Regions from separate parts of the Paenibacillus sp. 01T443 genome, predicted to be linked through region 1. Evidence: riboswitches for the same ligand, from Rfam matches in the RefSeq annotation. Region 1 holds a riboswitch; the other holds the start of a gene.
What was found. Region 1 has a riboswitch for cyclic di-AMP ahead of AC1DLI_RS03260 (hypothetical protein). Riboswitches for the same ligand answer to the same signal wherever they lie in the genome.
Positions count from the first base shown of each region.

Region 2: another riboswitch for cyclic di-AMP. It lies ahead of AC1DLI_RS16775 (APC family permease); the one in region 1 lies ahead of AC1DLI_RS03260 (hypothetical protein).

Region 1 covers NZ_JBFTPE010000002.1:144,736-149,047, forward strand. Annotated here, with positions in the region: gene AC1DLI_RS03250 (DODA-type extradiol aromatic ring-opening family dioxygenase) at 1-656, opposite strand, end outside; gene AC1DLI_RS03255 (winged helix-turn-helix transcriptional regulator) at 804-1,124, shown strand; cyclic di-AMP (ydaO/yuaA leader) riboswitch at 1,298-1,458, shown strand; gene AC1DLI_RS03260 (hypothetical protein) at 1,464-1,889, shown strand; gene kduD (2-dehydro-3-deoxy-D-gluconate 5-dehydrogenase KduD) at 2,061-2,816, opposite strand; gene AC1DLI_RS03270 (DeoR/GlpR family DNA-binding transcription regulator) at 2,821-3,615, opposite strand; gene kduI (5-dehydro-4-deoxy-D-glucuronate isomerase) at 3,641-4,312, opposite strand, start outside.
Region 2 covers NZ_JBFTPE010000008.1:642,631-646,942, reverse strand. Annotated here, with positions in the region: gene AC1DLI_RS16790 (spore coat protein) at 1-180, shown strand, start outside; gene AC1DLI_RS16785 (GIY-YIG nuclease family protein) at 222-1,301, opposite strand; gene AC1DLI_RS16780 (VOC family protein) at 1,508-1,918, opposite strand; cyclic di-AMP (ydaO/yuaA leader) riboswitch at 2,203-2,360, shown strand; gene AC1DLI_RS16775 (APC family permease) at 2,488-4,305, shown strand.

The sequences.
Region 1 (4,312 bases):
AAATGCTCTGCGCGAGGTACTGCCATTTTAGCATGTGGAGCCAGCTCTTCATACCGAAAAAGAGAATTTATATCATGCTTATTCATTTTCTCTATTAGCCACTCGTCAAATTCGACTGCCCAGCTCTCCGGCTCTTTCTGTCCCCATTTCACCGCCCGAAGGTTATGAACGGTCACGCCGCTTCCGATAAGCAAAATATTTTGATCGCTCAAGCCGCGCAGCGCCTCGCCGATTCGGAACTGCTCCTCCGCTGAGCGATAAGGGTTAACGGAAACCTGTACGACCGGAATATCTGCCTTTGGAAACATATGCTTCAGCATCGTCCATGAACCATGGTCGAGTCCTCTTGACGTATCATATGCTACCCGGATATGATTTTCGCTCAGCAGATGGCCAACTAACTCCGCTACCTTTGTGGATCCTTTGGCCGGATATTTAACCTGGTAAAGCTCATCAGGAAAACCGTAGAAATCATATAACGTTTCGTATTCATCATCCTTGGAAGAGATGGTAACCGTCTCTGTCTCCCAATGTGCTGTAAAAATGACGATGGCATCCGGTTTCAGGCTTGCTCCCGTTTGTTGAAGAAATTTGCTATATTCATTCTGCTCTACAGCGAGCATCGGTGATCCATGTGCTAAAAATAATGGTTTCATGGCGGTGCCTCCCCAACTTCACTTACTATTTGTAACTAATTATAGTTTTATAACTAATGATAGTCAAGTAATTAACAATATTCAGGTGTGCTTGTATAAATAAGATATTGAGGTTATACTTATTGGAAGATAAAAGAGGTGATATTCATGAATCAATCTAACCTTTGTCCCCGTTTCCAGAGGGGAATGGACATTATTAGCAGACGTTGGACCGGCCTAATCATATTCCAGCTTCTGTCCGGACCGCAGCGGTTCTGCGCTGTCCAATCCGCATTGCCAATCAGCGGAAGACTATTGTCTGAGCGTTTCAAGGATTTAGAAAACGAAGGTATTGTCGACAGGCATGTTTATCCCGAAATACCCGTTCGCATAGAATATTCATTAACGGAGAAGGGCCGCGCGCTGGAGCCGATCATCCGTGAAATACAAGTATGGTCACAGGACTGGATAGAGATAGCAGAGGCGTAACGGGAACGCTCCGGACAAAAGGAATATCACGATAGCGGATGACTACATGCCGCTTCGTGATATTCCTTTTTTTACTTTACAGGATTCTAAAGCCTGTCCAAGCTACCTTGTACGTATCCCTATTTAATTGTACAAGATTTACAGATATGCAATTGCGGGGTATAATGAAGAGTACATTATTCACGCTGAATTTTTCGAATGAAAAAGCGGGGGAACCAACGCGAACGATTCCAATCGTACGCAAGGGGTGAATCCAGGGATTTGTAACCCTGGTAGGGCATTCTCTCTAGCCCGAATCCGACAGCTAACCTCGTAAGCGAACAAAGGAGAGATTTATTTATGTTGACAAATTGTGCAAATCATCTGCATCATTTCACGGAACAGCCTCCTCATTTATCCGTCACCCGAATCGAGCTTTTCGTTATTCCTGCTCTCGCCGTCGATTCTGCAGGCCACCGCATATGTCTTCGATTAACGAGCAATCAAGGCTTTGGCTGGAGTGAGCTGTTTGCCAGCGATACAGAAGAGTCCGTTGACTTAGACAGATGGAGCGATCTGCTTCAAAGCTTTATCGGCAGCATCCCTCTTCCGCCACTCGACCAGTATCAATACGACAAATCGGATCAGGATGGCCGTGCCCTCCACTTGTTCGTTACAGCTGTCAACCATGCGCTAGCCCAATCTGCCGAATCGCCCCCGTACAGCATCGATCATGAAGAATCTGTTTTGCGTCAACGTTCTGTCTCCTATGTCTCTTTGGATTAGTTAGCTAAAAGGGTTTGTACAAATAGAAAGTCCAGAACAGTCATTCTCGTTCTGGACTTTCTAACTTTTTTCAGCAGTTTTCGAGAACCGTTCGGCACTCGCAACAAAAAGGCCCTCCTTTATTACAGCCGCAGCTGCATAGGGAGAGCCTTTTACGCAATTATAGCCTTATTACCTAACCAACCATCCGCCATCAACGGCGAGAATATGGCCGTTCATGTAATCAGAAGCCGAAGAAGCTAAAAAGACTGCCGGCCCAATCAAATCCTCCGAGGAGCCCCAGCGTCCAGCTGGAATGCGCTGCAAAATTTGGGTGCTGCGTACGGGATCCTCGCGAAGCGCTTCCGTATTATCCGTGCTCATATAGCCTGGAGCAATCGCGTTTACCTGTAAGCCTTTGCTCGCCCATTCGCTTGCAAGCGCTTTGGTAAGCCCTGCAACCGCATGCTTGCTGGAAGTGTAGCCTGGAACGTTAATGCCGCCCTGATAGGAGAGCATCGACGCGATATTAATAATTTTGCCTGAGCCCTGCTCGATCATATGCTTGCCTGCAAGCTGAGACAGCACAAATACCGAGTTCAAATTAACATCTATTACAGCCTGCCAATCCTCATAGCTGTGCTCTGCGGCCGGCGTACGTCGAATGATGCCCGCGTTATTGACCAAAATATCGATCCGTCCCAGCTCGTTCACTGTCCGATCAATGATGCCCGCGAGCTTCGCGCGATCAGAAACATCGGCTTGTATCGTAATGGCTTTGCGTCCTAATGCCCGCACGGCGTCAGCTGTCTTGTCAGCAGGCGTGCTATTGGTGACAAGCGCCACATCAGCGCCTGCCTCCGCTAACCCAAGTGCTACCGCTGCTCCAAGGCCGCGGCCGGCACCTGTTACGACAGCCGTTTTCCCTGTTAAATCGAACAATCCCATCGGTTTAAGTCCTCCCTCTCGTACGCCTCCCGCTTTCCGGAAGCTGCGCCTTCATCATTTTTATATGAAGCGCCTCATATTTGGCTGCGACCTCTGGAGCAATGCCATCATCTGTAATGATGCAATCAATCTCATCCAGACCAGCAAAAGTAATCAAAGCGCCCTTGTCGAACTTGCTATGGTCGGCCAAGCAATACACGGTTTTCGCGTTATCCATATAAAGCTTCTTCAGCTTCGATAATTCTTCCGTAAATATCGTCAGCCCATATTCCAAATGAATACCCGTCGTTGATAAAAAAAGCTTATGGACATTCAAGCGTTTAATCCATTCCTGTGACTCTGCCCCAATAAGCAGGTTATTATGGCGATAACCACCTGGAATGACAAGCCTTACCTGGTCCTTTAAGGTCAGCTCTCGAATAATGAGCAGATCATTCGTAAGCACGGTGACAGGCATATTGGGAAGCTTCTTCGCCATCTCAAGCGTAGTGCTGCCCGCATCAAGCGCGATGATATCGTTATCCTCGATGCAGGAAAGCGCAAGCGCGGCAATGGCTGCTTTTTCCTGTTGATGCTTGCTGTTAGGGAATTGCAGCGGGTAAAGGCTGTCTTCGCCTTCTTGCTCCACCACAGCCCCGCCATGTGTACGCTTCAGCAGTCCCTTCTCCTCGAGCTTCTCCAAATCCTCGCGAACCGTTTTTTCCGTGACGCCAAACTGTTCACTCAGCTCAGATACTTTAACTGCCCCAAGCTGCTCTAGTTTCTCAATAATTTTCCGATGCCGTTCAGCAGCAAGCATGGTGCACCTCCTGTAGCGATTGCTTCTATTTTAGCTCGCTTGCAGGTACCGCGTCCATGTCTGTGAAGGTATAGTTTTCTCCTGCCATCGACCAGCAGAACGTATAATTGCTCGTTCCGACGCCGGAGTGAATGGACCAAGGAGGTGAAATAATCGCTTGCTCGTTCGCCACAACCAAATGTCTGGTTTGCGAAGGCTCGCCCATCATATGAAAAACGCGTGCATCAGCATTCATATCGAAGTATAGATACGCTTCCATGCGCCGATCATGCACATGAGAAGGCATTGTGTTCCAAACGCTTCCCGTTTTTAGGCTTGTTACGCCCAGCATAAGCTGGCAGCTTTGAATGCCGTCCGCATGAATGTATTTGTAGAGAACACGTTCATTTGAAGTTTCCTGCGAGCCAAGATGTGTCGGATTCGCTTCCTCCATCGTCATTTTGCGTGTCGCGATTTCAGCATGCGCCAGCGCGGAGCAGAAATAAAGCTTCGCCGGGTTTGCTTTGTCAACGCTGGACAGCAGAACTTGGCGTTTGCCTTTTCCAACATAAAGCACTTCAAGCTTGCTAAGCTCGTAAACTTCTCCGTCAACAGAAATCGAAGCAGGTCCGCCAATGTTAAGGAAACCAATCTCGCGGCGCTCCAAGAAATATTCAGTTTTCAACGTGGCCGCGTCTTCCAGCTCAAGCGTTTCGTT
Region 2 (4,312 bases), on a different contig from region 1:
CGGGTGCTGGCTTCGCAGGTGCAAAATTTTATTGAAATGGCCTATGAATTATTTATGTATCAAAATAAACATGCCTATTACCAAGTGCCGCAATTAGCAGCCAATGATATGCAAATCATGCTTAATGCTTTTGTGCCTGCAAACGGTATGCCGCAAATGCCGGCTAATACAATTCATTAATTTGGCATGAAAGGAAGGCTGCCCTATGGCGGCCTTTTTTTTTATAGCATCTGCCGATTGATTCGGTACTCATAATTGTTTTTACAAAGTTGAAGGAGATCGTATTTTAGTCCTCGCTTAGGCTGTGTGAGGATTATTTGCTTTTCTCCTCTTTTTTTTAGGGATGCCTGTACTTTCTTCCGGTCGGAGACGTTACTCACAATTAATTCATCTGGCTTTGACTCGGCATATCTCGTTATGATAAATTGATCGCCGGCAGCTTCATCTCTCGATTCTCCAAGCTCAAACATCTGAAAGTCGCTAAGCATCCCCGCTTGAACTTTTGCAACCAGCACATGGGAATGACCAAAGTAGATAACATCCTGATCGATTACGGCTTCCCTGTCTACGATCTGTTTGTCTTCGGCTTGCTCCAAATTTCGTATGCTGATGAGCATTTGCTGCGCTTTTTCAAACTCCATTTTTGACGCATAAGTCTCCATTTGGGTATATAGGATTTCAATCAGGCCTTTGCCTCGATGAGCGAGCAGCTCCGAGGCTTGGCGGACGTTATTCAAGTAGTCCTGCTTCGTTATTTTGCCTTCGCATATGCCGCTGCATTTACCGATATGGTAAAGAAGGCAAACTTGCTTTGGCATGGTTTTGCAGGTGCGAAGACCGTAATGCTCGGTTACGAATTCAAGCAGCGCATCTCGAAATCGCGCGTTTTTAAAAGGGCCTAACCGATGTGTTTCCTCTGGTTCAGCGATTTTCTGTTGACGGCTGCGGTTCCGGTAATACACATCCAAACGCGGAAGCGGGTCGGCCGTAAGCTGCAAATAAGCATAGCCGCTGTTATCTCTTTTTAATGCTCGATTAAAGGGAGGCTTATGAATTTTTATTAAGTTATTCTCGAGGAGTAAGCTCTCAGCTTCATTATTGACAAGGACGACCTCAATGGACGATATTTCCTGTACAAGCTGCTTAATCCTTCGATGGGTATGGTTTTTCGTGAAATAGGAACGCAGCCGGCTTCGCAGGTTTTTGGATTTTCCGACGTAGAGGATGCTGCCTTCTTTATTTTTCATCAGATAGCAGCCGGGGCTTATCGGGTATTCGGCTGCCTTGAACAAGAATGACACCAAGCATCCTCCTCCTCATATGATTTGATGGTATGACGAAAAAATAGAGACAAAAGAGAATGATTTCATCCGACACTATTCGACAATCGTATGAATAATTCCTTGTTTTACAAATAGGATAAAATAACGAAGAAAAGAGGAGACGGCCCTCTGCACAGGGGACGTCTCCTCTTCATGTCAAACGTATTCTCCGATATCGAAATCGGTTAGGCTTGACTTGCGTTTGATTCAGTGGTGATCATCCAGCGTATACCGAATTTGTCTTCGATTTGTCCGAATAAGGAGCCCCAGAAAGCAGGCTCTAAAGGCTGATGGATTTGGCCGCCGATTGCTAATTGATTGAAGGCTTGCCGTGCTTCAGCTTCTGAAGCGAATTCAAGGTTTAAATGAACGGCGTTTCCGCTCTGCACAGGCTCAAACACAGAGTCTGACATAAAGAAATTGACGCCTGCGGCATTGAAACAGAGGTGAATGATTTTGTCTTTGAGCTCCTCGCGTGCGTCGGGAAGCTGGCCATGCGTCAGAATGGAATTGATTTCTCCTCCAAGTGCCTGCATGTAAAATTCGGATTGCGCTCTTGCGTCCTCGGAAATGATGTAGGTTGTGTATTTTGCCATTCTAAAACATCCTTTCTTAGTGGGTTTAAACATACTCCAATCGTATCATATAAAGCGGGCATCGATTTCTTACGGATTGCTATTCTATTAATCAGATGTTTTTATGAAAATCAAAGGGATTTCAAGCATGTGAGCGATAAGAAAAGAATGCATAGGTTGTAAGCGGTTAAATGATTCCGCATGATTCCAAATCAAATCATTTTAGACATTTATGATCGTTTACAATGGCAATGGAAAGGAGTAAGATTCAGAACGTAATCCAATGCCGTAACATTTTCTGATATTATCCTTGATCGCTGAGTTCTGAAAAAGAAGCGGGGGAACCATGGAGACCGATCATTCGATCTTGTCTCAGGGGTGAATCACTTGGCTTTGCCAAGCGTAGGGCGACTTTTGCGTCCGAATCCGACAGCTAACCTCGTAAGCGTCCAGAAGAGGAATTTATCACGAACGAACCAAGTTTATTTGGTAAGCCGTGGGAAAGTCCTTACTTTCCTGCGGCTTTTTTTGTGTTCTAAACGGTATTTGACATTTTATTAGAGTACAAGGATAGGAAATGGGGAGCAATTATGGTCAGCAGATTTAAACGATTGATTATCGGACGTCCGATGAAAAGCTCGGAAATTGAAGGTGAAAAGCTGAGCAAGCTTAAGGCGCTTGCGGTGCTTTCGTCAGATGCTTTATCCTCGGTCGCATACGGCACGGAGCAAATTTTAATTGTGCTGATGGTTGTCGGATTTACAGCGGTTTGGTATTCCATTCCAATCTCCATCGCTGTGCTAGGTCTTTTATTGGTGCTTATTTTATCGTATCGCCAAACGATTTTCTCTTATCCTTCCGGCGGCGGCGCTTATATTGTCGCGAAGGATAATCTCGGCGTTTCTACCGGTCTGTTAGCAGGAGGATCGCTGCTAGTCGATTATATTCTGACTGTTGCGGTCAGTACGTCGGCGGGGACGGATGCCATTACGTCAGCGTTTCCTTCGCTTCATGATCACCGGGTCCTCATTGCTTTAGTTATGATCTTTCTTCTGACTATTATTAATTTGCGGGGTATCACGGAATCGGCTTCGGTGCTGGCCATGCCGGTCTACTTGTTCGTAATCGCCATTTTCGTATTGATTATTTCCGGCGTTATAAAATATTTGGCAGGCGGCGTTCCGGCAGCTGCTCCTGAAATGGGTGCTGCAGTCTCGAACATCAGTTTATTCCTTCTGCTAAAGGCTTTCAGTTCGGGCTGCTCAGCGCTCACGGGCGTGGAGGCGATGTCCAATGCGATTCCAAACTTTAAACAGCCGGCCGAGCGCAATGCGGCAACTACGCTTATTATGATGGGGACGATTCTAGGCGCAATGTTTATCGGCATAAGCCTGCTTGCCTATTGGTATGGCATAATTCCGAATGAGAAAGAAACCGTCGTATCGCAAATCGCGAATGCTACCTTTGGCAGAGGCGTCATTTATTATGTGATTCAGGGCGTTACGGCGCTCATTTTATTTCTGGCGGCAAATACAGCTTACGCAGCATTCCCGCTGCTTGCCTTCATGCTGGCAAAAGATAAATATATGCCGAATATGTTCATGGCGCGTGGCGACCGTTTGGGCTTTTCGAACGGCATTATTATTTTGGGCGTCTTATCTGCATTATTGGTTATCGCTTTTCACGGCAACACCGAAAGCTTAATTCCGCTATATGCAGTGGGTGTATTTATACCATTTACGCTTTCCCAGCTGGGCATGATGGTACGTTGGGTGAAGCTGAAGCCGGCCGGATGGCTTTCACGTTTCATAATTAATACAATCGGCATGCTTACAACGCTGGCAATTACCTTAATTTTTATTTTTACAAAGTTTAGCCACGTTTGGATGGTGTTTATCTTTCTGCCGCTCGTTATCTTATTGTTTTATGGAATTCACCGTCATTACTGCAACATGTCAGACGAACTGCGGATTAATATGTCAGTAGATAAACCGGTTATAAAAGGGAGCACGATTGTGGTTCCCATTGCGGGAATAACGCGTGTCGTTAATCATTCCCTTAGCTATGCCAAATCGTTGACGGATAATGTCGTTGCCGTTTACGTTGGATTTGATGACGAGGACATTGAACGAATGGAAAAGAAGTGGGAAGAATGGAACCCCGGAGTCCGGCTCATTGTTCTTCGGTCGAGCTATCGGAGCATCATTAGACCTCTGATGAGGTTTATTGATACAATAGAATGGAAAACGGCTGAAACGGATCATATTACCATTCTCATTCCGCAGTTTATTACAAAGCATTGGTGGCATTATTTTCTGCACAACCAAACGAGCTTAATGCTCCGTGCCTATCTATTTACACAAAAGGATGTGGTTATCGCGACCGTGCCTTACCACCTTCAGAAATAGGAATAGA